DNA from 3 places in the Pseudomonas sp. 2835 genome. Region 1 is predicted to be linked to each of the others. Evidence: riboswitches for the same ligand, from Rfam matches in the RefSeq annotation. Region 1 holds a riboswitch; each other region holds the start of a gene.
What was found. Region 1 has a riboswitch for cobalamin ahead of cobW (cobalamin biosynthesis protein CobW). Riboswitches for the same ligand answer to the same signal wherever they lie in the genome.
Positions count from the first base shown of each region.

Region 2: another riboswitch for cobalamin. It lies ahead of cobO (cob(I)yrinic acid a,c-diamide adenosyltransferase); the one in region 1 lies ahead of cobW (cobalamin biosynthesis protein CobW).
Region 3: another riboswitch for cobalamin. It lies ahead of ABIE20_RS10585 (TonB-dependent receptor); the one in region 1 lies ahead of cobW (cobalamin biosynthesis protein CobW).

Region 1 covers NZ_JBNDLE010000022.1:57,560-67,816, reverse strand. Annotated here, with positions in the region: gene ABIE20_RS23610 (Ig-like domain-containing protein) at 1-1,021, opposite strand, end outside; gene ABIE20_RS23605 (hypothetical protein) at 1,263-1,529, shown strand; gene ABIE20_RS23600 (vWA domain-containing protein) at 1,641-2,381, opposite strand; gene ABIE20_RS23595 (ATP-binding protein) at 2,306-3,307, opposite strand; gene cobN (cobaltochelatase subunit CobN) at 3,309-7,067, opposite strand; gene cobW (cobalamin biosynthesis protein CobW) at 7,071-8,138, opposite strand; cobalamin riboswitch at 8,235-8,432, opposite strand; cobalamin riboswitch at 8,492-8,719, shown strand; gene ABIE20_RS23580 (CbtB domain-containing protein) at 8,818-9,003, shown strand; gene ABIE20_RS23575 (CbtA family protein) at 9,015-9,707, shown strand; gene ABIE20_RS23570 (cobalamin biosynthesis protein) at 9,710-10,108, shown strand; gene cobM (precorrin-4 C(11)-methyltransferase) at 10,139-10,257, shown strand, end outside.
Region 2 covers NZ_JBNDLE010000017.1:40,277-50,533, reverse strand. Annotated here, with positions in the region: gene ABIE20_RS21105 (cobyric acid synthase) at 1-415, opposite strand, end outside; gene cobD (threonine-phosphate decarboxylase CobD) at 412-1,404, opposite strand; gene cbiB (adenosylcobinamide-phosphate synthase CbiB) at 1,397-2,305, opposite strand; gene bluB (5,6-dimethylbenzimidazole synthase) at 2,305-2,958, opposite strand; gene ABIE20_RS21085 (cobyrinate a,c-diamide synthase) at 2,949-4,244, opposite strand; gene cobO (cob(I)yrinic acid a,c-diamide adenosyltransferase) at 4,241-4,852, opposite strand; cobalamin riboswitch at 5,016-5,239, opposite strand; gene ABIE20_RS21075 (hypothetical protein) at 5,388-5,966, shown strand; gene ABIE20_RS21070 (PQQ-dependent sugar dehydrogenase) at 6,035-7,351, shown strand; gene ABIE20_RS21065 (O-methyltransferase) at 7,412-8,059, opposite strand; gene ABIE20_RS21060 (C40 family peptidase) at 8,077-8,610, opposite strand; gene ABIE20_RS21055 (C40 family peptidase) at 8,745-9,380, opposite strand; gene hda (DnaA regulatory inactivator Hda) at 9,496-10,200, opposite strand.
Region 3 covers NZ_JBNDLE010000006.1:87,577-97,833, forward strand. Annotated here, with positions in the region: gene lpxO (lipid A hydroxylase LpxO) at 1-859, shown strand, start outside; gene ABIE20_RS10570 (carboxymuconolactone decarboxylase family protein) at 1,025-1,369, shown strand; gene ABIE20_RS10575 (N-acetyltransferase family protein) at 1,465-2,022, shown strand; gene ABIE20_RS10580 (outer membrane beta-barrel protein) at 2,127-2,879, opposite strand; cobalamin riboswitch at 3,058-3,263, shown strand; gene ABIE20_RS10585 (TonB-dependent receptor) at 3,373-5,514, shown strand; gene ABIE20_RS10590 (LysR substrate-binding domain-containing protein) at 6,254-7,171, opposite strand; gene ABIE20_RS10595 (tartrate dehydrogenase) at 7,271-8,362, shown strand; gene ABIE20_RS10600 (BCCT family transporter) at 8,559-10,157, shown strand.

The DNA.
Region 1 (10,257 bases):
GCCGTATGCCCAGACTCAACAGCGGCGACCGCTGTGCCCCGCCGCCCACGCGCTCGACGTCATAGCGGACCTGTACCGTGCGCAAGCCGGGCCCTATGTTTGCGCCCACAAGCTCAGGGGCAAGGGTAAATTCGACTTCACCGCGAGGATCTCCCCTGAGCGGTTCACTAACGGTCGATCCCGTGGCCGAGCCGGTCCAGTGCAAGAGAATGTTTTCCTGCACGGTCATGTGCGGGTAACCAACCTTGATGTTTACCCCGGATAACGCTTGCAAAGGATCAAGCTGTCCCGCAGCGGCCTGAGAAACGCAGGGCAGCTGTAGTTCCAGGGTCTGGAGCCTGATCCATAACGACAGCAACCGCGAGTGCCGGGTTCGTACACCTGGCTCCACCACCCAGTATTGGAAGAGGATATTCTGGCTGATGGCCGGAATAATGAATTCGACCGGCAGTTCAAAGGTCAGGTCCGTCAAGGCAGTCACCTCGATTTCCCCGAGATAGCTGCCCCCGCCACCTGTTCGAAGGCACTCCAGATAAACCTTTTGCCCAACCAGCATGCCATCGTAGATTGCCACGCGCACGGTAGCGGTTGTCAGACCGACTGGATCAAGCCTGCCCTCCTTGGCTTCGTCTACCAAAGGAGGAGGCAGCACCGGGTCTGTGCGCCCGACTTCCAGAACCAGCTGGTCAGATTCGTGCCAGTCGGTTTCAAAATCAAATACACGATACCGCACCATCAATAGGCCCTTGTTGAGCGGGGCGATATGTTCGGCCAGCACGACGAAATCGATAGGCTGACCTACCCCATCGGCGTCAACGATCCGATCCTCGGTATGCAAATAGTGCTGATTGTTTTCCCGCCGCCCATCCCAGATCATTCGCACCAGCTGGTTGGCGGCCATTTGCGTGTACGCCGGGATTTGTACCGTCGCACGCTCAAGGGTATCGACGAGGTTGTTGCCAACGGCTTCGAGTACGACCGGCGCCGGCAAAAGTTGCTGGGTTAATACACGTTGGCGCATCCCATCCTCCCGTCATTGGCGCATAAGCGCTGTGGCTGGCCCTATACAACGCCCCTCCTGACCTGGCCGCTACTGACAAAAATGCCAGGTACCCCGGCATCAACCGATGAACGGTATTAAAATATTTTTAAAAGAAGTGTGACTTGTCCCCCGGTCGGGGGCATCAGTACAAGTAACTTACCGCTATGCAAACAAGCGCGCGGTTATATTCGATGTTTGGGCCCACAGAGAGACCGAACCCATGAACGCCCCGCTCCGTGTCAACGAAGCACTGCTGATTGCCGACCACGCCTTCGAACCTTTCCAGTGTGTTGCCTGGGATGCACCCAATGGCACCGGTGAACTAAGCCTGGCAGTCATCGACCGGACCAGTACCCGCATTGGCAGCAAGCAAGTGCCAAGCAGCACCTACTCCGACCCTGCACAGTGGGCTGATCTGATTGAGCAAGTACGCGCCGAATTGTGCGAAAAAGGTTATGACCTGCAGCCTTGGTCGATGCCCAAGTAACGACCGGTTAATTACCAAAGGCGCGGCCCAGGTGCCCGTCTTTGGTAACGTTGCTATAACTCGCCGGATAAACTGCGACACGTGGCCGCAGTTATATTTATTGATGCCTGGTTATTTACCGAGTACTGCCAGCGCTTCCAGATGCTGATATTCGGCGTGCAGTTGTTGCGCAAGTAACTGCGCCCTGCCGAGTTTCACTGGCGAACTTTCGATATCCACCAGCAACGCTTGGCACGGCAACGGCTGCAGCGCCTCCCAGGCCTTGAGCCGGCCATCGGTCACAATCAGGCAACGTTGCAGTTCTGCCGGGTAGCGCCGTTGACGCTCCTGCAGCCACTCCCGTGCCTGCTCCAGTGCCGCCAGCAATGGCGTCCCGCCCCCCGCCCCCAACGCCTCAAGCCACGGCTGCAAACTTGCCGAAGCCTTGAGCCCGTGACGCTGCCAGCGCGGTGTATTGCCGCTGGCGGTGAGCAGGGTCAAGCGCGCGCGGTTGCGGTAGGCCTGGTCGAAGAAACTCGCCAGCATGCCCTTGGCCCGGCTCAGGGCCTGGTGTCGGCGCGTTGACGCCGACGCATCGACAATCACCAGCCACAGCTCATGGGCGCTGGCCGTGCGCTGTTGCCAGCACAGCTCTTTGCGCGTACGCGGCCGCCCCTTGAGCAAGGTCGCCGGCCAGGCCACCGCGCCGGATGCCGCCTGTTTGCCGCGCCCACGCGGGCCTGCGGCAAGTGCTCCGGGCCGGGGTCTGGCATCCGCGCTGCTGTGGCGGCGGATGCTCAGGGCTTTTTTGCCCAGCTCGGTACCTCGCGCCGGGCGCCGCTCGGCGTGGCTTGCGGCGGCAACTCGCCCCATTGGCCCTGGCCCTGCTGGCCGGCCGAGGGAGGCATGGCGGCGCCGTTGTCTGGCGCTGGCGGCTGTGGCGACGGCGCTTCGCGGCGCCGATGACGCAAGGCAAACTCGGCCACGGCATCGATATCCTCGGCCTCGATTTGCCCGGCCCCACGCCAGGCTGCATGAGCCCGGGCGGCACGCAGCCAGACCAGGTCAGCGCGCAAGCCATCAACGCCGGCAGCAAAACAGCGCTGGGTAATCTGCGCCAGGGCCTGGTCGTCCAGGGCAATCTGCACCAAGCGCTCGCGGGCACCCTGGCAGCGCTCGCGCAGGGCCGCCTGGGCTGGCGCCCATTGGCTGCAAAATGCCTCGGGGTCGCTGTCGAAATCCAGCCGGCGGCGAATGATCTGGCCTCGGGCTTCAGGCAACGGCTGGCCTTCGAGCACGACATTGAGGCCGAAGCGGTCGAGCAATTGCGGGCGCAACTCGCCCTCTTCCGGGTTCATGGTGCCAATCAGCACGAAACGGGCGCTGTGGCGGTGGGAAATTCCGTCGCGCTCGACCCGGTTGGTGCCACTGGCAGCGACGTCCAGCAACAGGTCGACCAGATGATCCGCCAGAAGATTGACCTCATCCACATAGAGCACGCCACCGTCGGCCTTGGCCAGCACCCCGGGGGAAAACTGCGCCTTGCCCTGGCCCAGCGCCGCATCCAGGTCGAGGGTGCCGACCAGGCGCTCTTCACTGGCACCCAGCGGCAAGGTCACGAACGGCCCTTCGCCAAGCAGATCAGCCAGGCCCCGCGCCAGGGTGCTCTTGGCCATGCCGCGCGGGCCTTCGATCAGCACGCCGCCGATCTTCGGGTCGATGGCGGTCAGGCACAGCGCCAGTTTCAGCTCGTCGGCGCCGACCACGGCGGCCAGGGGAAAATGTGCAGGTTCGCTCATCTCAATTCTCTTCCTCGCCGTCCAGCAGCTGTTCTTCCAGCGCTTCACGGTAGTCGCCCGGTTCCTGCCAGAGCCCGCGCTGCTGGGCTTCGAGCAGGCGCTCGGTGATGTCGCGCAAGGCCTCGGGGTTGTGCTGGCGGATAAAATCCCGGGTCGCCTCGTCGAGCACATAGGCGTCGGCCAGCGACTGGTAATGATGGTCGTCGATCAGGTGCGTGGTGGCATCGAAAGCGAACAGGTTGTCGACGGTGGCCGCCAGCTCAAAGGCACCTTTATAGCCGTGACGCTTGACCCCGTCGATCCACTTGGGGTTCAGCGCCCGAGCGCGGATCACCCGGTTAAGCTCTTCCTTGAGGGTGCGGATACGCGGCCGGTCCGGCTGGCTGTGATCACCGTGGTAACTGGCCACCCTGCTGCCGCCCAGGCTCTCCACGGCGGCGAGCATGCCGCCCTGGAACTGGTAGTAGTCATTGGAATCGAGCAGGTCGTGCTCGTGGTTGTCCTGATTTTGCAGCACCGCCTGCACCTGGCTCAGGCGCCGGGCAAAGTGGGCACGCGCCGGCGTGCCTTCATCGGCGCCGCCATAGGCGTAGCCACCATGGTTAAGGTAGACCTCGGCCAGGTCCTGGCGGTCATTCCACAGTCGTCCGTCAATGGCATTCTGCACGCCAGCGCCATAAGCGCCCGGCTTGGCCCCGAACACCCGCCAGCCGGCCTGACGGCCTGCCTGCTCGGCATCCAGGCCCAGGGCCTGCAACTCAGCGCGCTCGCTACGGACTTTGGCCGCCAGCGGGTTGAGCTCATCCGGCTCATCCAGCGCCGCCACCGCTTGCACCGCCGCATCGAACAGCTTGATCAGGTTGCCGAAGGCATCGCGGAAGAACCCTGAGACGCGCAAGGTGACGTCCACCCGTGGCCGGTCGAGCAGGCTCAAGGGCAGGATTTCAAAATCGTCGACGCGCTGGCTGCCGCTGGCCCACACCGGCCGCACGCCAAGCAGGGCCATGGCCTGGGCGATATCGTCGCCACCGGTGCGCATGGTCGCCGTGCCCCACACCGACAAGCCGAGCTGACGCAGGTGATCGCCATGGTCCTGCAAATGGCGCTCGAGGATCAGGTTGGCCGAGGCAAAGCCGATGCGCCAGGCGGTGGTGGTCGGCAGGTTGCGCACATCGACGGTATAGAAGTTGCGCCCGGTCGGCAGCACGTCCAGGCGCCCGCGGCTTGGCGCGCCGCTGGGGCCGGCGGGGACGAAACGGCCTTCGAGGGCGGCAAGCAGGCCGTGCATTTCTGCCGGGCCGCAGCTGTCCAGTTGCGGCGCGACCTGTTGCGCCAGCGCGTCGAGAATCGCCTGCACCTGCGCCCATTCGGGGCCGCCGGCAAGCTGCACGCTGCCCTCGAGGGTCTGCTCGATAAGCTGGCTGGCATACAGCTCAAGGCGTTCGCGGGTGTCGCCGGCGGTGCGCCAGGCTTCGTCCATTGTCGCCAGGAGTGTGGGCCGAGGGCCGTGCCAGGGCTGGCCGAGGTCGCAATCGAGCGGGTCGAAGCCCAGGTTCAGCGCCTTCGCCAGGGCCCGCAACACACTGCCATTGGCCCCGCGCCCATCGCCGCGTTCCACCCGCAACAAGGCGAGCAAGGTGTCGATGCGCAGGCGCCCGCTCGGCGACTCGCCGAACACGTGCAGGCCGTCGCGGATCTGCGACTCCTTGAGGTCGCACAGGTAGGTGTCCAGGCGCGGCAGCCAGATCGCGGCATCGTCCAGGGCGCCTTCGATTTGCAGTTCGCGGTCGATATGGTTGTCACGCACCAGCGCCAGGATGTCGCGCTGCAGCTCCCGGGCCCGGCGCGGGTCAAGCAGTTGCGCCTCGTAGTACTCGTCGGCCAGCAGCTCCAGGTGGCGCAACGGCCCATAGGTTTCGGCGCGGGTCAGCGGCGGCATCAGATGGTCGATGATCACCGCCTGGGTGCGGCGCTTGGCCTGAGCGCCCTCGCCCGGGTCATTGACGATAAACGGATAAATGTTCGGCAGCGGGCCGAGCAAGGCGTCCGGCCAGCAGCTATCGGACAGCCCGACGCCCTTGCCCGGCAGCCACTCCAGGTTGCCGTGCTTGCCGACATGGATCAGCGCGTCGGCGGCAAAGCCGTGACGCAGCCAGAAGTAGAACGCCAGGTAAGCGTGCGGCGGCACCAGGTCGGGGTCGTGGTAGACCGCGCTCTGGTCCAGCTGGTAACCACGGGCCGGCTGGATGCCGACGAAGGTCAGGCCGTAGCGCAGGCCGGCGATCATCATCCGCCCGCTGCGGAACATCGGGTCCTGGCTCGGCTCGCCCCAGCGTTCGCGCACGGCAATCTGGTTGGCCTCGGGCAAGGTGGCAAAGGCCGCCAGGTAGTCCTCCAGGGCCATGCTTTGCATGCACGGGCGCAGGTCGAGGCTGTCGAGGTCGTTGCTGACGCCACCGAGCAAAGCCTGGATCAGCGCCGTGCCGTTGTCGGGCAAGGGTGCCAGCGGATAGCCCTGGGCCTGCAACGCGCGCAGGATGTTCAGCGCCGCTGCTGGAGTGTCGAGGCCCACGCCATTGCCGATGCGCCCGTCGCGGGTCGGGTAGTTGGCGAGGATCAGCGCCACGCGCTTCTGCCCGTTGGGCAGCTGCGCCAGGGCGCACCAACGCCGCGCCAGCTCGGCGACAAAGTCCATGCGCTCGGGCTGGGCGCGGTAGCAGACTACGTCGGACTGGCTGCGCTCGCTGCGCCAGGCCAGGTCCTTGAAACTGACCGGGCGGGTGATGATGCGCCCGTCCAGCTCCGGCAAGGCGATGTGCATGGCCAGGTCGCGGGCCCCCAGGCCCTGCTCGCTGGCTTGCCAGGCCGGTTCGTTGTCCTGGGCGCAGATCGCCTGCAACACCGGGATGTCGCGGCGAAACGGGCGCAGGTGCGGCTGCTCGGGGCTGGACTGGGCAAAGCCTGTGGTGTTGATGATCAGGGCAGCGTCGACCTGGTCCAGCCAGTCTTCGACCTGCTGCAGGCAACCGGCCTCCTTGAGGCTGGCCACGGCAATCGGCAAGGGGTTGAGCCCGGCCAGTTGCAACCGCTCGCAAAAGGTGTCGATAAAGGCCGTGTTGGCCGCCTGCAGGTGCGAGCGGTAGAACAGGATCGGCACCACCGGCTGCTCGACCTGCCACTCGCCGAACCAGTCCTCCAGCGCCGCAGCCGCCTTGCGCGGGTGGTACACCGCGGTGCGCGGCAGTTGCTGCGGCGCGCTCCAGGGGTAGTCGCGCTGCAAAAACTCGCTGGCCAGGCAGTTGAACAAGTTCAGGGCATTGGCTTTGCCGCCCTGGCGCAAAAAGTGCCAGAGCCGTTCGGCCTGCTCGGCCGGCACCGTGCTCAGGCTGCTCAGTTCCGGGTCGGGGCGGTCGTCGCCGGGCACCAGGATCAACTGCACGCCACGGGCGGCCAGCTCCAGCAGTTGCTCCACACCATAGCGCCAGTAGCCGACGCCGCCGTGCAGCGACACCAGGATGACCTTGGCATGGCGCAACACCTGGTCGACATAGAGGTCGACCGAGGCATGATTCTGTACCTGCATGGGGTTGGCCAGACGCAGGCTGGGGAAATCCTCGGGCAGCTGCTGGGCGGTTTCGGCCAGCAGCGCCAGGTGCGAGTCACCGCTGCAGAGGATTACCAGCTCGGCCGGGGTCTGGCCGAGGTCGGCAATGCTGTCGTCCGGTACAAAACCACCGGGCTGGGTCCGCAGCAAGTGCATGGGTCAAGCGCCCAGGGCGGCGCGCAGGCTCGCTTCCAGTTGTACCGCATCCAGTTCCTGGCCGATCAGCACCAGGCGCGTAGTGCGCGGCTCTTCACTGCGCCAGGCGCGGTCGAAGTGCTTGTCGAAACGGGTACCCACGCCCTGGATCAGCAGGCGCATCGGCTTGCCCGGGATCGCTGCAAAACCTTTGACCCGCAAAATGCCGTGCTGCACCACCAGTTGGGTCAGGGCGTCAAGCAGCAGGCTTTCGTCGGCTTGCGGCAGCTCGATGGAAATCGAGTCGAAGGCGTCGTGGTCATGGTCGTCGTGATCATCACCGTCGTGGTGCGAGTCGTGGTGGGTACGGCGGCCATCGATATGCGCCTCGGATTCGGCGCCCAGGCCCAGCAACACTTCCAGCGGCAGGCGGCCGCTGCTGGCTTCGATCACCTTGACCGCCGGCGGCAGCTCTTCTTCGACTTCGGCGCGCACCTTGGCCAGGTCGTCGGCGGCAATCAGGTCGGCCTTGTTCAGTACCACCAGGTCGGCGCTGGCCAGCTGGTCGGCGAACAGCTCGTGCAGTGGCGACTCGTGGTCAAGGTTGGGGTCGAGCTTGCGCTGCGCATCGACCTGCTCCGGGTAGGCGGCAAAGGTGCCTGCGGCGACGGCCGGGCTATCGACCACGGTGATCACCGCGTCAACGGTGCAGGCGTTGCGAATCTCTGGCCACTGGAAGGCTTGCACCAGGGGCTTGGGCAGGGCCAGGCCGCTGGTTTCGATGAGGATATGGTCGAGGTCGCCGCGACGAGCGACCAGTTCGCGCATCACCGGGAAGAACTCTTCCTGCACGGTGCAGCACAGGCAGCCGTTGGCCAGTTCATAAACGCGGCCGCTGGCCTCTTCTTCAGTACAGCCGATGCTGCACTGCTTGAGGATTTCGCCGTCGATGCCCAGCTCGCCAAACTCGTTGACGATCACCGCGATGCGCCGCCCCTGGGCGTTGTCGAGCATGTGCCGCAGCAGCGTGGTCTTGCCCGAGCCGAGGAAGCCGGTAACGATGGTGACGGGGAGTTTGGCCAGTGTTTTCATAGCGATGCCCTTGGCAGGATGGCGGGCATGCGGGACGAGCGCCAAAGGTGTTGCGCACCTGGCCTGTTCGCCACCGGATCACCCCGCCCGGTTGAATGTCGGAAACTGTTCGAGGCAGGTCTCCTGGCTTGCATTGCACCGGCACCTGGCCAGTCGAACGACGCCTTCCCGCACACGCTGCAGTGGCTGTGTCGAACCCTTCAATGCTTACAGTTGCGGGGGCAGCCGCGGCTTGAACCGCGTTCCCGTCTTAGCTTCGGCCAGCGCCGAAGAACCTCGAAGCGGCTAGGCTACGCAGTGCCCGGTGAGCGGTCAACTGCTGTCACGATTGACGCCTGCCCGCGCCCGTGATTTGCTAACGCCATTCGTTTGGGTGCCCCTTGAGGGTGAAACTGGGAAACCGGTGCGTCATGCGCTTCTTTATAAGGTGTATGGCAAGTCCGGTGCTGCCCCCGCAACGGTAAGTGAGAAAAGCGTCAGAACCACTGTGCCCGCTGTCTGGCATGGGAAGGTGACGCCTGTGGTGTGGCCAGCGGCCTACCCTCACCAGCCCGGAGACCGGCCCAACGCTTGACCGAACAAACCCGCGGTGGGCGGGCGCTGTTACAACCCCTGGGCGAACGCTGCGCAGGGGTTCGCTGCGCTTGCCTGTTGCCGACAACACCAAGAGGAAAGCGCCATGCGTACCAGTACCGCCATTAACCAAGCCGTTACCCCGTCAAGCCTCAGCCAGCGCCTGCTGGTTGCTGTCGGCGCCTCGCTGCTGGGCCTGTGCCTGGTGTACTTCGCCGGTTTCTCGCACATCGAAGCGGTGCACAACGCTGCCCACGATACCCGCCACAGCGCCGCCTTCCCTTGCCACTGAGTGCTGCCCCGATGATCAAGCGTATTGCCAGTACCGCAGGCTTTACCGGCCTGCTGGCCGCCCTGCTGCTGACCCTGCTGCAAAGCTTCTGGGTCGCGCCGCTGATTCTCCAGGCGGAAACCTACGAAAGCGCCGCCCCTGCGCTCGAAGCGCCCCATGAACATGCCGCCGGCACCGCCGAGCATCATCACGACAGCGAAGCCTGGTCGCCGCAAGACGGCTGGCAGCGTGTACTGTCGACCACCGGCGGCAACCTGGTGGTGGCGGTCGGATTCGCCCTGATCCTTGCCGCGCTCTACACCCTGCGCGCACCGAAGACCGTGATCAGCGGCGCGCTCTGGGGCCTGGGCGGCTTTGCCGTGTTCTGCCTGGCGCCAACCCTGGGCCTGCCACCGGAACTGCCGGGCACCGCGGCCGCCGACCTGGCCCAGCGCCAGGCCTGGTGGGTCGGTACTGCTGCTGCCACCGCCGTGGGCCTGGCCTTGATCGTGTTTGCCCGCAACTGGCTGCTGAAGGTTGTCGGCGCAGTGTTGCTGGTAGTGCCGCATGTGATTGGCGCGCCACAGCCGGAAGTGCACCAGATGCTCGCCCCAGAAGCCCTGGAAGCCGAGTTCAAGGTCGCCTCGCTGCTGACCAACGCCGCGTTCTGGCTGGCCCTGGGGCTGATCAGCGCCTGGCTGTATCGCCGTTCGAGCCAGGCCTGAGGATGCAGCTGTACCTCGGCCTGGGTTGCCGTCGCGGCTGCCCGGCCGACGCCCTGAGCAATCTGCTCACGCGCACCCTGCTCGCCCATGACCTGACGCCCGGCGCGGTCATGGGCCTGGCCAGCATCGACCTCAAGCACGACGAGCCCGGCCTGTACGAACTGGCCCGGCGCCTGGGCGTGCCGCTGCTGTTCTACAGTGCGGCGCAGCTGGCCGCTTTCGAACCACGGCTGAGCCATCGCTCTGCGGTAGCCTTCCAGCACAGCGGCTGTTATGGCGTGGCCGAAAGCGCCGCCCTGGCCCTGGCCGAGCAGCTCGGCGGCCCGGCCCGCCTGCTGGTCCCCCGCACCCTGCAGGCCGACGCCAGCCTGGCATTGGCCTGCACCAGCGGTTTTCACTGATAATCAGCACTTTCCCCGCAAGGACTTCCCATGACCGTCTATTTCATCGGCGCCGGCCCCGGCGATCCGGAGCTGATCACCGTCAAGGGCCAGCGCCTGATCCAGCGCTGCCCGGTGATCATCTACGCCGGCTCGCTGGTGCCGGCTGC
Region 2 (10,257 bases), on a different contig from region 1:
TCTCGGCCGGCGAACCCGCGCCTTCGACCATCACCACCGGATACGCCGCGCTCAAGCGCTGGTGCGAGGCCAGTACGGCCTGCATGGCGATGATCTTGTAGTCGTGATAGGCCACGGCATTCATGCTGGTGACCGCCCGGCCATGGACGATCACCTGGGCGCCGGTGTCGCTGTTGGGTTTGAGCAGCACCGGGTTCATGTCGGTGTGCGGGGCCAGGCCCGCAGCCTGGGCCTGCACCGCCTGGGCACGACCGATCTCGCCGCCCTCGGCGGTCACGGCACTGTTGAGCGCCATGTTCTGTGGCTTGAACGGCACCACGGCGATGCCCTGGCGCAGCAGCCAGCGGCACAGTGCGGTCACCAGGGTGCTCTTGCCGGCATCGGAGGTGGTGCCCTGCACCATCAGGGTGGTCATGGGTATTCCTTGCGGTATTCGCTGAAGGCCTGGGCCAGGCGCTGAAAGTCCTGTTCACTGGCCGGCAGGCCGAAACGCAGGCTCGGCGGCTGGCTGAACAGGCGCAGGAGGATGCCGCGCCGGGCCATGAATTCATGCAGGCGCGGCGCCTGCTCGGTAACCAGGTACTGGAACAGGTCGCAGCTGCCGCTGGGGTCAAAACCTGCTGCACTGAGCACCGCGGCCAGGCGCTGGCTGGCAGCGGCGCAGCGGATGATCTGCTGCTGGTGGGCGGCGCCGTCGAGCAGGCAGGCCTGGCCGAGGATCCGCGTCGGGCCGCTGATGGTCCAGGGCCCGAGCTGTTCGGCGAGCAGTTGCAACAACTGGCGCTCAGCGAGAACAAAGCCCAGGCGCACACCCGCGAGGCCAAAGAACTTGCCGAACGAACGCAACACGATCAAACCGCTGCGCTCGGCATGGGCGCCAATGCTGTGCTGCGGGGTGTTGTCCATGAAGGCTTCATCAACCAGCAGCCAGCCACCTCGGCGGGCCAGGCGCCCATGCCATTCCAGCAGTTGCTCGGCAGCAATCAGCTGGCCGGTGGGGTTGTTGGGGTTGACCACCACCAGCACGTCGAGGCTGTCGAGGTAGTAATCGACCTGGTCCAGCGGCAACTCGCGCACTCGATGGCCTGCGCGGCGCCAGCCTTCGGCGTGCTCGGCGTAGCACGGCGACAGCACCCCGACCGTGCCGGGGCGGCGCAAGCGTGGCAAGGCCTGGATCGCTGCCTGGGAGCCGGCCACTGGCAACAGTTGCTCGACCTGGTAGTAATCACGGGCCGCCTGTTCGAGGCCGTCTTCGGTTTCGGGCAAACGCGCCCAGGCCCGTAGCGGAACTTCGGGGATGGCGTAAGGCCAAGGGGCAATGCCGCTGGACAGGTCCAGCCAGTTTTCGCGGGCGATGCCGTATTGCTGCACTGCGCGTTGCAGGCGACCACCGTGTTCAAGCATAGAATTCAGCCCCCAGGCACAACACCAGCAACCACAACCACACCCCCTGGCAAACCAGTCGCCAGCCGCGCTCGATGGCGTCGGCATCGGCCTGCGGGCCTTCGCCCAGTTGCGGGCGCTCGTGCAGCTCGCCGTGGTACACCGCCGGGCCGCCCAGCTCGACCCCCAGCGCTCCGGCCCCGGCCGCCATCACCGGCCCGGCGTTGGGGCTGTCCCACAACGGTGCCTGGCGCCGCCAGCAGCTCAGGGCCAGGCGGGTCTTGCCCAGCAGTGCGTAGGTCAGGGCCACCAGGCGCGCAGGAATGTAGTTGAGCAGATCGTCGATTTTCGCTGCGGCCCAGCCGAAGCGCTCGAAGCGTTCATTACGATAGCCCCACATGGCGTCGAGGGTGTTGCTCAGGCGATAGAGCACCACCCCCGGCACGCCAGCGACGACAAACCAGAACAAGGCGGCGAACACCGCATCGCTGCCGTTCTCCAGCACCGACTCGGTGGCGGCGCGGGCCACTGCGGTTTCATCCAGTTCGCGGGTTTCGCGGCTGACCAGATAACCGACGCGCTGGCGAGCTTTGTCCAGGTCGCCCTGGCGCAAGGCTTCGGCCACCGGCGTCACGTGCTCGCCAAGGCTGCGCAGGCCGAGGGCGCAGTACAGCGCCAGCACTTCGACCAGCCAGCCAATGTATGGCAGCCAGGACAACAGCATGGCGACGAAAGTCAGCGGCACCACCGCCAGGAACCAGGCACTGACGCCATGGCTGCGCCAGCCGCGGCCGCCGGCATTGAAACGCTGTTCCAGGCGCCCGGCCAGGCGCCCGAAGGCTACCAGCGGATGCCGGCGCTTGGGCTCGCCCAGCAGCGCATCCAGCGCCACCCCGGCCACTGTCAGCAACGCCACGCTCATCAAGACTCTCCCCACTGGTTTTCAAACAGCATGTCGTTCAGCGGCCGCGCCGTGGTCCAGCCTTCAAGCACCAGCATCGGTGCCGGGTAAAATTCCTGAACCGGGCCCAGGCAGAGGATTGCCAGCGGCTTGGCACCGGCCGGCATGCCCAGCAACTCGGCCAGGGCCTGGGGCTCGAACAGCGACACCCAGCCCATGCCCAGGCCTTCGGCGCGCGCCGCTAGCCATAAGTTCTGGATCGCACAGGACAACGACGCCAGGTCCATCTCCGGTAAGGTCCGGCGGCCGAAAATGTGCGCTTCGCGTTCATCCATCAGTGCCGCGACCAGCAGCTCGGCGCAGTCGCTGATGCCTTCGACCTTGAGCTTCATGAAGTCGTCGGAGCGCTCACCCAGGGCGTGCGCCGTGCGCAACCGCTCCTCCTCCACCAGGGCCTGGATACGCTGGCGCAGTGCGCGCCGGGTGATGCGGATGAAACGCCAAGGCTGCATCAGGCCGACGCTGGGTGCCTGGTGCGCAGCCTCAAGCAGGCGCGCAAGCAGCTCGGGGGCAACTTCGCCACCGCTGAAGTGACGCATGTCGCGACGCTCGCCGATGGCGCGGTAGACCGCCGCGCGTTCGGCCTCGGTAAAAGCATGTTCAGTCATGGACACAGCAGCGCCGCCGACGCCTGGGGGTTGGAAGCAAAATAGAAGTGCACGTAGGAAGCGGTCAAGCGGCCCTGGCGATACACCGCCTCGGCACCACGGCCGCCGTTGGGGCTTTGGCCGCGGGCAATCGGTTCAAGCCCGGTGCTGGTCAGCGAATGATGGTAGGTGTGCCCGCGCAAGGTGCCTTCGGGCAGCTCCACGGCCTGCAGGGCCAGGGCGGCCAGGCGCTTTTGCATCACCGCCTCGCCTGCCAGCAGGCCAAGCAGTTCGGCACGTTCGCCGGCAACATCGGTGAGGGCATCGAGCAGGTAGAGCATGCCGCCGCATTCGGCAAGCAACGGTTTGCCGGCGTGATGATGGGCGCGGATGGCGTCGAGCATCGATGTGTTGGCCGCCAGGGCCTGGTGGTGCAGCTCCGGGTAACCACCGGGCAGGTACAGGCTGTCGGCGGCTGGCAAGCTTGCATCGTGAAGCGGCGAGAAGAACGCCAGCTGCGCGCCCATGGCCCGCAGCAGGTCGAGGTTGGCGCCGTAGGTAAAGGCAAAGGCTTCGTCGCGGGCAACCGCGATGCGCACGCCTTGCAGCAAGGGCTCGATGGCAAGCTCGGTTGGCGCGGCGAAACGCACCGCTGGCGGCAACGCCGCATCGCAACTGGCGCCCAGGGCCGCTGCGGCAGCATCCAGACGCGCATCGAGGTCGTTCAGTTCACTGGCTTGCACCAGCCCCAGGTGCCGGCTCGGCAGCTCGATGCCGGTTTCTCGCGACAGCCCGCCGTACCAGCGCAGCCCTTCGGTCAGGCTGCCTTCGAGCAACTGGGCATGGCGCAGAGTACCGACACGGTTGGCCAGTACCCCGGCAAACGGCAGGTCCGGCTGATAGCGCGCCAGGCCCAGGGCCAGGGCGCCAAAGGTCTGGGCCATGGCGGTGCCATCGATCACCGCCAGCACCGGCACGCCAAAATGCCGGGCCAGGTCGGCGCTCGAAGGCGTGCCGTCGAACAGCCCCATGACCCCTTCGATCAGGATCAGGTCGGCTTCAGCCGCCGCTTCCCACAACAGCCGACGGCTTTCCTGCTCGCCGACCATCCACAGGTCAAGCTGATACACCGGCGCACCGCTGGCGCGCTCGAGGATCATCGGGTCGAGAAAGTCAGGGCCACACTTGAATACCCGGACCTTGCGGCCCTGGTTGCGATGCAGGCGCGCCAGAGCGGCGGTCACCGTGGTCTTGCCCTGGCCGGAGGCCGGTGCGGCGATCAGTACCGCCGGGCAGTGGCGCGCATCACTCATAGTTCGACGCCCTTCTGGGCGCGGATGCCGGCCTGGAAAGCGTGCTTGATCATGCCCATTTCGGTGACGGTGTCGGCCAGCTCGATCATTTCATCCTTGGCCGCGCGGCCGGTGACGATCACGTGCTGCATAGGTGGGCGCGCCTGCAGGTCGCTGAGCACCTGGTCGAGGTCAAGGTAACCGTGCTTGAGGGCGATGTTCAGCTCGTCGAGCACCACGAAAGCGATCGACGGGTCCTGGAGCATCTGCCGCGATACCGCCCAGGCGGCTTCGGCGGCGGCGATGTCGCGCTGGCGGTCCTGGGTTTCCCAGGTAAAGCCCTCGCCCATCACGTGGTAGCGCACCTGCTCGGGAAAGCGCCGGAAGAACAACTCTTCGCCAGTGCTGTTGCGGCCCTTGATGAACTGCACCACGCCGCACTGCATGCCGTGGCCCATGGCCCGGGCGAGCATGCCGAAGGCCGAACTGCTCTTGCCCTTGCCGTTGCCGGTGAGCACCAGCAGCAAGCCGCATTCGTTGGGCGAGTTGGCGATGCGCTCGTCGATCACGGCCTTTTTGCGCTGCATGCGCGCCAGGTGGCGTTCGTCGCGCTCGGTGGATTCAGTCATGAGGTTCTCCGCAAACCACTGTCGGCCGATCCGCAACGAGCGCAGCAGCCGGTGGCTGCTCAAGGTATCGAAGGAACGGGCATGACAGATGAATGGATATGGCAGACGGAAAACGCGCAGGGCTGCGGCACAGGCCGGAGGAACCGCGCATCACCCTCCGTGATGCCGTTGGCTGTTACAGGCCGGTCTCCGGGCTTGTGAGCGGGGCCATGGACACCCGGGACCGCACGCCTTCCCGAGTGCAAACACCCAGTGGCCCTGTGCGACCTTGACTCACCTACCGTTGCGGGGGCAGCGCCGGATTCGCGCGCCTCGCGCGCCCACCGGCTTCCCTGTTTCACCCTGCCAGGCCATCGCCTGCAGAGCACCTGAAACAAGTCGCGAAGGTTAGAGGGTTGCACCCGGAGCGTCAATGAAAGGCGCTGAACTGGCCTGGATCAATGGCGCCTTTGACATCTTGTGTAACAGTGACATCAGTGATATCAAATAGCCATATCTTCGGCTGTACTCGATCACAACTATAAGGGAGAGCAGCATGCAAGGCCTGATCATCAATAATGCGCGCCTGGAATTCCTGCGCCCCGCCCTGGAACGCTGGGTCGATTGCATCGACCGCTTCAACCAGACCCTCGGTGACGGCGAGGCGCCCTATTGGCACGGCGCCCAGGCCAACCTCGGCCTGCTTTCGGCCGCTGCCTGGCAGGCCGAGCTGGTAACCCTGCAACAGCACCAGAGCAAAAAGCAGCGCGATGACGGTGATCGCGAAGGCCGTTGCGACCTGTACATCGCCAACCGCGAAGAAGCTGCCTACCTGCAGGCCAGCCAGCGCTGGCCGCGGATCGCCAAGCTCGACCTGAACAACGCCCTGGGCGAAACCGTCTACGCCGCGCGGCAGATCGCCGCGCCCAGCCAGCTCAAGGTCGCCGCATTGTTCGCCAGCCCCTGGAAAGCCGGCCAGCACGCCAGCCCCGAAGAGCTGCAGGACCTGGTCGACGACCTGCAAAAGCACAATGCCTGCGCCATTGCCTGGTACTTCCCCTACGCCTACCGCAAGCTGCACAACGAAGCCGGCCAGTATCACCCCGGCATCGCCCTGTTGCTCAAGCAGGCCTGACCCGGGGAACCTCCCACGCGTGGCACGCCTCTACTGGCAATAGCGGCGATCATTGCGAGGGATACGACATGGGCATAAAACCGATTGCACTGCTGCTGGCAGTGACTGCGGGGTTAAGTGGCTGCGGCGAGAACGCACGCCTTGAAGTCAGCGACGGGGTTGGCCCGTCGCCGCAATTGCCCGAACCGAACAAGACCCTGATCCCCACCGTCAACATCGCCCCCGCCATTGGCTGGCCCCAGGGCATGGCGCCCAAGGCCGCGCCCGGCACCCAGGTAGCGGCCTTCGCCGAAGGCCTGGACCACCCGCGCTGGCTCTACGCCCTGCCCAATGGCGACATTCTGGTGGCTGAAACCAATGCCCCGCCCAAACCCGATGACGGCAAGGGCATTCGCGGCTGGGTGATGGGCAAGGTCATGGGCCGCGCCGGCGCCGGCGTGCCCAGCGCCAACCGCATCAGCCTGCTGCGCGACAGCGACCATGACGGCGTGGCAGAAACCCGCACACCCTTTATCGAGAATCTCAACTCGCCCTTCGGCATGGCCCTGGTCGGCAATGACTTCTACGTCGCCGACACCGATCGCCTGCTGCGCTTTCACTACGAACCCGGCGCCACCTCGATCAAAGGCCCGGGCACGCCGATTGCGGATTTGCCAGGTGGCACCCTGAACCATCACTGGACCAAGAACGTGATCGCCAGCCGTGACGGCAAGAAGCTTTACGTCACCGTCGGCTCCAACAGCAATGTCGGCGAAAACGGCATGGACCAGGAAAAGGGCCGCGCGGCGATCTGGGAAGTCGATCCGGCCAGCGGCCAGACGCGCATCTTCGCCTCGGGCCTGCGCAACCCCAACGGCCTGGCCTGGGAGCCGCACACGGGGCAACTGTGGACCGCGGTCAACGAGCGTGACGAGATCGGCAGCGACCTGGTGCCCGACTACATTACCTCGGTCAAGGATGGCGGCTTCTACGGCTGGCCTTATAGCTATTTCGGCCAGCACATCGATCAGCGGGTCAACCCGTCTGATCCGAACCTGGTCGCCAGCGCCATTGCCCCGGACTATGCGGTGGGGCCGCACACAGCGTCACTGGGCCTGACCTTTGCCGAACCGGGCGTGCTGCCGGCACCTTTCGAGCAAGGCGCGTTCATTGGCCAGCACGGCTCGTGGAACCGCAAGCCGCACAGTGGCTACAAGGTGATCTTCGTGCCCTTCAGCACTGCTGGCAAACCTGCGGGCAAGCCGATCGACCTGCTGACGGGATTTCTCAACGACGAAGGCAAGGCCATGGGCCGGCCGGTCGGGGTGATCAATGATCAACGCGGCGGGTTGCTGGTAGCCGATGATGTCGGGAACACGATCTGGCGGGTGAGCAAGGCCCGGTGAACTGGGGCCGCTGTGCGGCCCATCGCCGGCAACGCCGGCTCCCACAACCCCTGGGGGAACCTAGCGCTTGCGGCAGAGGGTCAGGCCATCGCCAATCGGCAGCATCGACAGGTCCACCCGTTGGTCGTCCTTGAGCGTGCGGTTCAGGGCCTGGATGGCCCGGGTGTCTTCGCTGTGCGGTTTTTGCTCAAGCACCCGCCCGCTCCACAAGGTGTTGTCGAACAGCACCAGCCCGCCGACCCGCAGCAGGCGCAGGGCCTCTTCCAGATAGTGCGGGTAGTTGGCCTTGTCGGCATCGATGAAGATCAGGTCATAACGCGCTGAAGGCAATGTCGCCAGGGTCTGCAACGCCGGCGCCAGGCGTAGCTCGATGCGCTCGGCGACCCCGGCCTCCTGCCAATAGCGCCAGGCCACGGCGTTGTAGCTGCCTTCAAGGTCGCAACAGAGCAACTGCCCGTGCGCCATGGCCTGGGCCATGCACAGTGCGCTGTAGCCGGTGAAGGTGCCCACCTCGATCACCCGCTCGGCGCCGATCAGGCGTACCAGCAGCGCCAGCAACTGGCCCTGCTCCGGTGCCACCTGCCAGCGCGCTTCGGGCAGGGCCTGGGTTTCTTCTCGCAACCGGGCAAGCAGCGGCGTCTCGCGCAGCGACACGCTTTGCAGGTAGTGGTAGAGGGGGTCGTCGAGGTAGAGCGTCCGGGCGGTCATCGTCTACCTCGCACAGGTCAGGGGTTGCGCGCCAGGTGCGCTGGCTGTATCACGCGCTTGGCGTTCAGGTAGGTCTTTTGCCAATAGCTGTTGGACAGGTAGTCCAGGCGCACCGTTCCGCCGGTAGCCGGGGCATGGACGAAGCGCCCTTCGCCGACATAAATGCCGGCATGGCTGACCTGCGAGCCACCATTGGTGGCGAAGAACACCAGGTCGCCCGATTGCAGGTCGTTGCGCTCGATGCTCGGTGCGCGGATGCCGATCATTTCCCGGGTCGAACGCGGCAACGAGATGCCGGCGGCATCACGATAGACGTAGCCGATCAAGCCGCTGCAATCGAAACCCGAATCCGGGGTGTTGCCGCCCCAGCGGTATGGCGTGCCGACCAGGCCCAAGGCGCGGAACAGCACGTCTTCAGCAACCGGGGAGAAATACACTTGCGGGGCCATGACTGCCGGTTCGACCACTTTACGCGGGGCCGGGGCATGACTTGAGCAGGCACCGAGCAGTGCTGCGAGGGAAAGTAGAGCGAAGCGCGCCATCATCGCCATGGTCAGAACATCCTGTCTGAAGCCGCTTCGGCCAAGAGCCGAAAAGAGTTGAGAATTTAGATTAGACGCTTTCTGTAAACACGCACGGCGACGAGCTTTTCAGCTACGTCGCCGTGGTCAAACCTGTCGAAGGATCAGTTGCGCGAGAGCGTGGTCGCGGCCGGAGCCATGGCCAGTGCACGCTTGGCTTCGATGAAGGTCTTGCTCCAGTAGCGATCACCGAGCTTGTCGATGCGCACGCCACCGCTGCGGCGGCTGCTGGAATGGATGAACTGGTCGTCGCCGAGGTAGATCCCGGCGTGGCTGACGCGGCCGCGACCATTGGTGCTGAAGAACAGCAGGTCGCCTGGCTTGAGGTTGTTGCGAGCAACCAGCGGGGCCTTGACGTTGATCATTTCGCGGGTGGAGCGCGGCAGGTTGAGGCCGGCTTCTTCGCGGAACAGGTAGCCAATGAAGCCACTGCAATCAAAGCCGGTGTTCTCGGAGGTACCACCGAAACGGTAGCGGGTACCGATCAGCGACATGCCGCGTTCGAGAATGTTGTCGGCCAGGGCTGGCAGTTGGTAAGGCTTGCTGCTGGAGAAATCTTGCAGCTCTGCTTCGGTGGCCAGCTCTTCCTCGAACGTCGCCTGGACGGAGGATTTGGTCAGAACCTGAGCGGAAACCGGTTGCTGCTGAACCTGCTGCTGCGATACGGGACCTGTCGTCGCGCAGCCAAAAAGCAGGGTCACGAGTGCGAGGGGCACGAGGGGTGCGAAGCGATTTAGCATGGGCACGACCGTGTCTGGAATTTAAAGAAGTCGAGACTATGCCTTCTATCGCATCGATTTGCAAATTCAATCGAAAAAAATGTGACTTTTATGTGCCGAGGCTCTAGCTCCTGCCTTACCAGCCCAAAGTTTCTTTCAAAAACGGGATGGTGAGCTTGCGCTGAGCCTGCAAAGAGGCCTGATCGAGGCGCTCGAGCAGGTCGAACAGTGCGCTCATGCTGCGGGTACCCCGGGTAAGAATGAAGTGTCCGACCTCGTCGGTCAGGTGCAGGCCGCGGCGCGAAGCACGCAGTTGCAGGGCGCGCAGCTTGTCTTCGTCCGACAGCGCACGCATCTGGAAGATCAGCGCCAGGGTCAGGCGCGACTTGAGGTCGGCGAGCTTGATCGGCAGTTCGCGGGGCGAGCTGGAGGCTGCGAGCAGCAGGCGCCGGCCGCTGTCGCGCAGGCGATTGAAGAGGTGGAACATCGCCTCCTCCCACTCCGGCTTGCCGGCAATCACATGCAGGTCATCGAGGCAGACCAGTTCGTACTGTTCGAGGTTGTCGAGCAGTTCGACGCCGCGGTCGAGCAATTGCGCCAGGGGCAGGTACACCGCCGGCTCACCCAGTTGCTCGAAGCGCAGGCAGGCGGCCTGCAGCAGGTGGGTGCGGCCCACGCCCTGTTTGCCCCACAGGTAGATCAGGCTTTCGGTCCAGCCGGCGTCGGCTTCGCAGAGTCGCTCGACGTAGCCCAAAGCGGCGGCGTTGGCACCCGGATAGTAGTTGATGAAGGTGGCGTCATCACGCAGACGCACACCCAGGGGCAACTGGATCGGTTTCATGCTGGCTGGGCCGTTCCGGGGAACCGCAAGGGGCCTTTTGTGAAAAGTCTGCAAAGT
Region 3 (10,257 bases), on a different contig from region 1:
CTACGTTCATTTGCGCGGCAAAGTCAGGCACAAGATCACCCGCCAGCTGGGTGATCACTCGAGCTTCCTGGCCCCGGTCAACGTTTTCCTGTACCTGTTCTCCAAGCTGCCGGCCAAGCCGTACCTGCCGGTCGAGTCGTTCCCCGAGCTCAAGCCGCTGCAGGACAACTGGCAGGAAATCCGCGCCGAAGCCCAGCAACTGCTGCACGTCGGCGAGATCAAGAGTTCGCAGAACTACGACGACGTCGGCTTCAACTCGTTCTTCAAGAGCGGCTGGAAGCGCTTCTACCTGAAGTGGTACGGCGAGAGTCATCCTTCGGCAATGAAACTCTGCCCGCGCACCACCGAACTGCTGCAAGGCATCGGCACGGTCAAGGCGGCGATGTTCGCCACCCTGCCGCCAGGTTCCAAGCTGGTGCGCCACCGCGACCCGTATGCCGGCTCGTACCGCTACCATCTGGGCCTGGACACACCCAACGACGACGGCTGCTACATCTGCGTCGATGGCCAGAACTACGCCTGGCGCGATGGTGAAGGGGTGATATTCGATGAGACCTACATCCACTACGCCTCCAACCAGACCGAGCACAACCGCATCATCCTGTTCTGCGACGTCGAGCGCCCGCTCAAGTACCGCTGGGCCACAGCGTTCAACCGCTGGTTCAGCAAGAATGTGATGGCAGCCGCAGCCGCGCCGAACGACGCCGGCGACAAGACCGGCGGCATCAACCGCCTGTTCACCCGCATCTACAAGGTCCGTGAGCGCGGCAAGGCCCTGAAAAAGCGCAACCGCACCCGTTACTACCTGGAGAAATGGGCAGTAGTGGCGGCGTTGGTGCTGGTGTTCATCTATATCTGATCCAGACCGCTATCGCCGGCAAGCCAGCTCCTAGCAGAAGCGGGCTTGCCAGCGATAGGTCCCCTCCCAAAGTCCTGCCTTTCCCCGACCATCGACCAACGGCGCCCCGCCGGCAAAAAAACTAGCTTCACTGTTCTAGTTGCCAACCACACCAAGGTGAAGACAATGAGCATGATGGACTGGGATGCCTACCGTAAACAGTTGATGGCGGGCATCGGCGATCTCAAGCAACTCTCTCCCGACACGGTCAATGGCTACATGACCGCCAGCGGCGCCGGGGCCAAGACCAACCACCTGGACGCCAAGACCCGCGAGCTGATCTCACTGGCCGTAGCCGTCACCACCCGTTGCGACGGCTGCATTGCCGTGCACTCGGCCCAGGCGGTCAAGCACGGCGCGACCCGCGAAGAAATCGCCGAAGCCCTGGGCGTGGCCGTAGCGATGAACGCCGGGGCGGCGCTGGTGTATTCGGCGCGGGCGCTGGATGCCGTGGGCAAGGCCGGGCAGTAACCCAACCGCAGGTGAGTGCGCGGCCAGTGCCGCGCCTCACCCACGTCCTGGCGTTTTCGCATAAGCTAGCGGGCGAACCGTTTTCAGGAACCCCCATGATCCACATCCGCCCCATGACCGCCGCTGACTTCGAGCTTTTCTGGCCGACCTTCCAGGCCATCGTCAGCGCTCGCGAAACCTATGCCTTCGACCCGGCCATGAGCCAGGAGCAAGCCCGCCAACTGTGGCTGGAAGCGCCGCTGCAGACCCTGGTGGCCGAAGAGGATGGCGTGCTGCTCGGTTCCTACTACCTGAAGGCCAATGCCGCCGGCCCCGGCAACCATGTCAGCAATTGCGGCTACATGGTCTGCGACGCCGCCCGTGGCCGCGGTGTAGCCCGCTTGATGTGCGAGCACTCGCAGCGCCTGGCGCGGGAGCTGGGCTTCCTGGCCATGCAGTTCAATTCGGTGGTGTCGAGCAACGAGGTGGCGGTGGCCTTGTGGCAAAAGCTCGGCTTTGCCATCGTCGGCCGTTTGCCCAACGCCTACCGGCATGCGCGCCTGGGGCTGGTGGACAGCCTGGTGATGTACAAGTGGCTTGAGGAACCGAAACAGCCGATGCTGATCGGGCGCAAGAATATCGAGGCGGTGGTGTCGCGCAAGCGCGGGCGTTGAATCGGTAACGACCGCGCTGGCCTCATCGCTGGCAAGCCAGCTCCCGCAGCTACTTCAGACACCCGATCGGGGGGGAGCCGGCTTGCCGGCGATGCTTTGAGGGCTTAGAAGGCGATACCCACCTTCACGCCGTACTCATCGCGCTTGAGCTTGGTGTTGTCGGCCACCGGCGAGTCGCCATCGAGCTTGTACTCGGTGCGGGTGTAGTACACCCCGGCCATGATTGGCACCGTGCCTTTCTGGTTCATCAAGAAATTCACTTCGGCGTACGGATTGGTGCGGTCTTTGAGGTCGACCGTGTCGCTGCCCAGGTCATCGACATCGAGCTTGGCACGACCGTCCAGGGTGTGCCGCGCGCCCAGTTCGACGCGCATGGTGACGTCGTCGAACTGGTGGTTATAACCCAGCGCCGCCTTGGCGAACGGGCCCTTGGCGGTCAGTTCCATATCGTAGTCGTTGGTGTCGGGCTCGTAGCGGGTCCAAGCGTAACCACCGCCGACGGTGAAGTCGACGAAGTTGCGCGCATCCAGCGCCGCGCGCCAGCCCAGGTCGAGGTCGGCCTGGCCTTCCTTGAGCTTGTCATCGTCCTTCTCGCCGTACTTGGCCTCGACACCGGCCTGGTAGATAAAGCCGGATTCGGCGGTCATCTTGTTGCCGAAGTTGTAGAACAGCCCGGCCTGGGGCATGTGCGAGGTGTCCGATTCGCTGCCGCCTTCGAGCTTGAACTTGTTGTAGCTGCCGCTCAGGCCGAAGGTCGAAATCGGCCCGGTGTCGGGCGCTGCGAAGGCGCTCAGGGGCGCGGCCAGCAGGGCCAGGGCACAGGTTTTACGCAGCAGGTTGAAGCCTTGGTTAGACATTCCGTTAATTCTCCATGTCTTGAACAGGTGCATGTAAGCCAAGCGACCTTTCGAGACCGGGGCGTTTGCAAAAGTTCGAACGGATTTACCGCCGAAGGCTCTGCAATGCGCCTTGCATCACAATTGAACTGATCTGCTCAATTGCCCAAGCCGTTGACTGCAAAGGTTTTCGGTGTTCAGATGCGCGCCAGTTTCAGGTGTCCTGCGCCGCCGTGCGCAGGGTGAAACGGGAAGCCGGTGCGTCATGCAAATGACCAGTCCGGCGCTGCCCCCGCAACGGTAAGCGAGCGAAGCCTTCGAAACACCACTGTGCCTTGGCATGGGAAGGTGAAGGCCTTCATGACCCTCGCAAGCCCGGAGACCGGCCTGAAGCTTCTGTTTGGCAACCCCGCGGTGGGCGGGCGCAGGCCGGTTGGCGTTCGCCTGCGCGTGCGCCATGCCTCCATGCGTTGTTCCCTCCGGGATTCATTCTTCCTGTTGACTGTGGAACGACATGTCCCGAATCTCCAAGCTTCATACCCTGGCGGCCAATGCCCTGGCCCCCTGCCTGGCCTTCTCTGCACCGGCTTTCGCCGTCGAGGGCAGCCCCTCTGCCCTGGCCCTGCCCTCGACGGCCATCACCAGCAGCAGCGACAACGAATCCGTCAGCCTGGCCACCCCGCTGCCCGCCGGCTCACGCCTGAACCTCAGCGCCATGGACACCCCGGCCAGCACCAGCAGCCTGGGCAGCGAGGCCATCGACGGGCGCAACAACCTCACCGTGCAGGACGCCGTGACCCGCTCGCCGGGCATCACTTCGGTGGCTACCCCGGGCAACGGCAACACGGCGCTGTCGGCCCGCGGCTTCACTGGCCACAGCTCGGTGATGACGCTGTTCGACGGCGCGCGGATGTACACCGGCGCCGGCACCCAGAGCTTCCCGGTCGACCCGTGGATGGTCGAGCGCATCGACGTAATTCGTGGCCCGGCCTCGGTGCTGTACGGCGAAGGCGCCACGGGCGCGGTGATCAACGTGATCCCGAAAAAGCCCTTTGCCGGCGAGATCCGCAATCACCTGCGCCTGGGCTACGGCTCGTACGACCGCCAGCAACTGGGCCTGGACAGCGGCGGTTCGCTGAGCGAGCGGCTGAGCTACCGGGTGACCCTCAACCGCCAGCAAAGCAATGGCTGGATCGACCGCGGCGATTCGAAAAACCTGGCCATGAGCGCCGCCCTGCGCTTTGACGCCAGCGACGACCTGAGCTTTACCCTGGCCCACGAGCGCGGCGACGCCGAGCCGATGAACTACTTTGGCACGCCACTGATCGACGGCCATTACCGCGACAGCCTGCGCAAGAAGAACTACAACCTCAAGGATTCGGCCCAGCACTACCACGACGAGTGGACCCGCTTTAACACCGACTGGAACATCAGCGACTCGATCAGCGCCAGCAACCAGCTGTACTACCTCAAAAGCCGCCGGCACTGGCGCAACGCCGAGGACTACACCTGGAACAGCGGCGTCGGCCAGCTGGAGCGCGGCAGTTACCTGGAAATCAAGCACGACCAGGAACAGCTCGGCGACCGCCAGAGCTTCACCTTCGACCACTCGCTGTTTGGCCTTGCCAGCAAGACCGTGGTCGGCGCCGAGTACAACCGCATCCGTTTCGGCATCGACAGCAACTCGCCGTACAACGACGTCGGCGGCGATTTCATCGACCCGTGGAACCCGGCGCCGGGGTATTTCCACAGTAAAGACCCGACGCGCCCGCAAACCGACAGCACCACCCGCACCTTCGCCCTGTTCGCCGAGAACCGCACCCAGCTGTCCGAGCGCTGGTCGCTGGTGACCGGCATCCGCCGCGACCAGAACCACATCGACCGCAATGACCTGGTTAGAGATACCCGCAGCGACCGCAGCCTCAATGGCGGCAACTGGCGCGCCGGGCTGGTGTTCGCCGTCAACGACGAGCTGAGTCTGTACGGCCAGTACTCCACCAGCGAGGACGGCGTCAGCGACCTGGTGACTCTCAGCCCGACCCAGCAGCAGTTCGACCTGACCGAGGCCAAGCAGACCGAGTTCGGCCTCAAGCAACTGTTCTGGGACGGCCGTGGCGAGTGGACACTGGCGGCCTATCACATCGTCAAGAAGAAGCTCTTGGTCGACAACCCCGACACTCACCAGAAGGAACAGGCCGGCCAGCAGACCTCCGATGGCCTGGAAGCGACCCTGGAACTGGCCCTGGCCAACCAGTGGCATGTCTCGGCCAACGCCTCGGTGGTGCGCGCCAAGTACGACGACTTCGACCAGGTGGTCAATGGCCAGACCGTTTCCCGCGCCGGCAACCGCCCCAGCAACGTGCCACGGCGTACCGCCAACCTGTGGGTCAGCAAGGGCTTTAGCCACAACGTGGATGCCGGCCTGGGCCTGCGTTATGTCGATGAGCGCTATGCCAACACCGCCAACTCCCAGAACGTGCCGGGCTTTACCGTGGTCGATGCCAACCTGGGCTGGCAGGTGCTGCCGGATGTGCGCCTGGGCTTGCAGTTGAACAACCTGCTGGACCGGCGCTATGCCGCCACCGCGCACAGTGGCGAGCAGTGGTTGATGGGTGAGCCGCGGTCGTATTTTGCGACGCTGGACTACACGTTCTGAGGTGAACCGGGGCTGCTGTGCAGCCCATCGCCGGCAACGCCGGCTCCCACAATGGGCCTGTGTACACCGGACCTGTGGGAGCTGGCCTTGCCAGCGCTCGCAACCCAGCCAACACCGGATGTGCTGCCTGCACCGGCCTCATCGCCGGCAAGGCCGGCTCCCACAATAGACTTGCATGTACCGGACCTGTGGGAGCAGGCCTTGCCTGCGATCGAGCGCGCAGCGCTCGTAACCCAGCCAACACCTGATGTGCTGCCTGCACCGGCCTCATCGCCGGCAAGGCCGGCTCACAATAGACTTGCATGTACCGGACCTGTGGGAGCAGGCCTTGCCTGCGATCGAGCGCGCAGCGCTCGCAACCCAGCCAACACCTGATGTGCTGCCTGCACCGGCCTCATCGCCGGCAAGGCCGGCTCTCACAATAGACCTGCATGAACCAAACCTGTGGGAGCAGGCCTTGCCTGCGATCGAGCGCGTAGCGCTCGCAACCCAGCCAACACCTGATGTGCTGCCTGCACCGGCCTCATCGCCGGCAAGGCCGGCTCTCACAATAGACTTGCATGTACCAGACCTGTGGGAGCAGGCCTTGCCTGCGATCGAGCGCGCAGCGCTCGCAACCCAGCCAACACCTGATGTGCTGCCTGCACCGGCCTCATCGCCGGCAAGGCCGGCTCCCACAATGGGCCTGTGTACACCGGACCTGTGGGAGCTGGCCTTGCCAGCGATGAGGCAGGCCCTGTCAACCTAGCTCAGGCAAGCTATAGCGTTCGGCAAAGTACTGGCGGAAAAACTCCACCGCCACCCGCACCTTGGCCGAGCTGGCCAAGGGCGAGGTGTACACCGCCCAGATGTCCGCTGGCTGGTGATACTCCGCCAGCACCTGCACCAGGCGCCCGTCGGCCAGGCTGTCGTGCACATCCCACCACGAGCGCAGCAAGATCCCCCGGCCATCCAGGCACCACTGGTGCGCCACTTCGCCGTGGTTGCTCGACAGGCTGCCGGTCACCCGTACGCTCTCCTCGCCACTGGGCCCTTCCAGCTGCCAGACGCCAAACGGGTGGTCGCGCTCCTTGATCACCAGGCAATCGTGGCTGGCCAGCTCGGCCAGTACCTTGGGCGTGCCGCGCCGGGCCAGGTAGGCCGGCGAGGCGCAGAGCACCCGGCGGTTTCGGGCCAGCGGCTTGGCAATCAGGTTGGGGGCGATGGCGTTACCGACGCGAATGTCCAGGTCGACGCCCTCTTCGATCAGGTCCACCAGGCGGTCGTGCACGTCCAGGCGTACATCCAGGCGCGGGTAGCGTTCGGCCAGTTCCGACAGCGCCGGGGCGACGAAACGCCGGCCCAGGCCCAGGCTGCTGGCAATCCGCAGCTGGCCCACCGGCTCGCGGTGCTGGGCGCTGATGTCGTCGCCCATGCGCTGCACCGCATCGAAAATCTGCTGCGCCCACTGGTACACCCGCTCGCCCTCCTCGCTCACCGTCACCCGCCGGGTGGTGCGGTGCAGCAGGCGCACTTCAAGGGTTTGCTCGAGCACGCGAATGCGCTTGCTGATGAACGCGGCCGACATGCCGAGCTCTTCGGCAACCGCCGCGAAGCTGGCGCGCTTGGCCACCTGAAGAAAGATATTGAGGTCGTCGAGGCTGGGAAAATTATTCACAATGCGTGCACTAAGAATCCATGAATCACGAGATTATCTCTGAATCCTGCCCTTATAGCATGAATCGCACCTGTTCCCTAGACAACGAGTGCGCCCCTCATGAGCAAGACTTTCAGAATCGCCGCGATCCCCGGTGACGGCATCGGCAACGAAGTACTCCCCGAAGGCATCCGCGTGGTCGAAGCCGCCGCGCGCAAGCATGGCCTGGACATCAGCTTCGAGTTCTTCGAATGGGCCAGCTGCGACTACTACCTGGCCCACGGCAAGATGATGCCGGACGACTGGTTCGAGCAGCTCAAGGATTTCGACGCCCTGTATTTCGGTGCAGTGGGCTGGCCCGACAAAGTCCCGGACCACATCTCGCTGTGGGGCTCGCTGCTGAAGTTTCGCCGCGACTTCGACCAGTACGTGAACATCCGCCCGGTACGCCTGTTCCCTGGCGTGCCCTGCCCGCTGGCCGGCCGTGAGCCGGGCGACATCGATTTCGTGGTGATCCGCGAGAACACCGAAGGCGAATACTCGTCCCTGGGCGGGCGCATGTTCGAAGGCACCGACAACGAGTTCGTGCTGCAGGAGTCGGTGTTCACCCGTCGCGGTGTCGACCGCATCCTCAAGTACGCCTTCGAGGTGGCGCAAACCCGCGAGCGCAAGCACGTGACCTCGGCGACCAAATCCAACGGCATGGCCGTGAGCATGCCCTACTGGGACGAGCGCACCGCAGCCATGGCTGCCAATTATCCGGACATCACCTGGGACAAGCAGCACATTGATATCCTCTGCGCCCGCTTCGTGCTGCAGCCGGATCGCTTCGACGTAGTGGTGGCCTCGAACCTGTTCGGCGACATCCTCTCCGACCTCGGCCCGGCCTGCGCCGGCACCATCGGCATCGCGCCATCGGCCAACCTCAACCCCGAGCGCAAATTCCCGTCGCTGTTCGAGCCGGTGCACGGTTCGGCCCCGGACATCTACGGCAAGAACATCGCCAACCCGATCGCGATGATCTGGTCGGGCGCACTGATGCTCGAGTTCCTGGGCAACGACGGCGCCGACCCGCGCTACCGCGCGGCCCACGACGACATCCTCAAGGCCATCGAGCAGGTCATCGCCGCCGGCGATACCACCCGCGACATGGGCGGGCAGAAGTCGACCCAGCAAGTCGGTGACGCCATCACCGCGCTGATCGAAGGTTGATGATGAGGGGCCGATTGTCAGAATTGTCTGACAAAACGGCCCCTTGGCTCTTGCGGGTGAAGCGGATTATCTGCAGAATCTGTTAACCAAAAGATTCACGTCAACCTATAGTTAACAGCCAAGCAGGGAGTGCTACCGCAACACCCCGGAATGCCTGCCGGGTATAGCTAAGAACGCCAACGTCCAGGAGACGATGATGTCGCACAAGAATAAAAAGATTGATGTGTTCCTGATTACCGTGAGTTTGATTGCCGTGCTGCTCACTGTCATCGGCCTTGCAGCCTTCCCGGGCGAAGCCGAAAGCGCGGCCAACCAGTTGTTCGAATTGTCGACCCGAACCTTCGGTACCAGTGTCCAGGTGCTGGTGTTCGGCAGCTCGCTGGCAGTGCTGTACCTGGCCTTCAGCAAGTACGGCAACATCCGCCTGGGCAGTGGCAAACCCGAATACGCCACCGCCACCTGGGTGTTCATGTTCATCTGCGCCGGCATGGGCTCCTCGACCCTGTACTGGGGCGTGATGGAATGGGCCTACTACTACCAGACCCCGGGCCTGAACATCGCCGCCGCTACGCCCAAGGCGCTCGAGTACAGCATCAGCTACTCGTTCTTCCACTGGGGCGTCAGCGCCTGGTCGATCTATGCCCTGGCCTCGCTGGCCATGGCCTATCACTTCCACGTACGCAAAAAGAGCGGCCTGAACCTGGCCTCGATCGTCGAAGCGGTAACCGGCTTCAAGGCCACCGGGCTGGTCGGGCGCAGCGTCGACCTGATCTTTTTGCTGACCATGATGGGCGCGCTGACCGTGTCGCTGGCACTCACCGCCTCGACCCTGACCCGCGGCCTGCATGACCTGGCCGGCACCCCGGACACCTTCACCGTGCAACTGCTGGTGATCGGTGCGGTGGCGGTGATGTTCTCGCTCAGCTCCTACATCGGTATCGATGGCGGCCTGCAGCGCCTGAGCAAAATGGTCTGCATCGGCGCCCTGGTGTTTGCCCTGGTGGTGCTGCTGGTCGGCCCGACCCAGTTCACCATCAACAACACCGCCAACTCGATTGGCCTGATGATTCAGAACTACGTGCACATGAGCCTGTTCACCGACCCGGCCGGCGACGGTGCCTTCACCCGCAACTGGACGGTGTTCTACTGGCTCTGGTGGGTGTCCTATGCGCCTGGCGTGGCCATGTTCGTGACCCGCGTGTCGCGCGGCCGGCAAATCAAGGAAGTGGTCATGGCCCTGCTGCTCGGTGGCAGCTTCGGTTGCTGGTTCTTCTTCGGCGCCCTGGAAAGCTACAGCATGCACCAGTTCATCACCGGCGCCGTCGACGTGCCGAAGATGCTCAGCGAACAAGGCGGCGAATCGGCGGTGACCCACCTGCTGCTGGCCTTGCCGTGGGGCCAGGTGTTCCTTGGCGTGTACCTGTTCATCATGGCGATCTTCTGCGCCTCGCACATGGACGCCGCCGCCTATGCCGTGGCCGCCACCAGCACCCGCAACCTGCGTGAAGGCGACGACCCGACGCCGACCCACCGCCTGTTCTGGTGCGTGGTGCTGACCCTGGTGCCGCTGGCCATGCTGTTCGCCAAAGCCTCGCTGTCGACCATGAAAACCGCCGTGGTGCTCACCGCCATCCCGTTCATGGTGATCCTGCTGGTGAAGATCTACGGCTTCTTCAAATGGATGATCGAAGACTACGGCCAGGTCCCGGCCTACCGCATTGAGGAAGAAGCGGCGCGCATGGCCGGTGAAGAACCGGCGCAAAAAGCCCCGCGCAGTGCTGCCGCCGTGCACTGATCACACACCTGTGGGAGCGGGCTTGCTGTGGGAGCGGGCTTGCCCCGCGATAGCGATCTGAGCCATTGCAGGCCTAATCGCGGCGCAAGCCCGCTCCTGC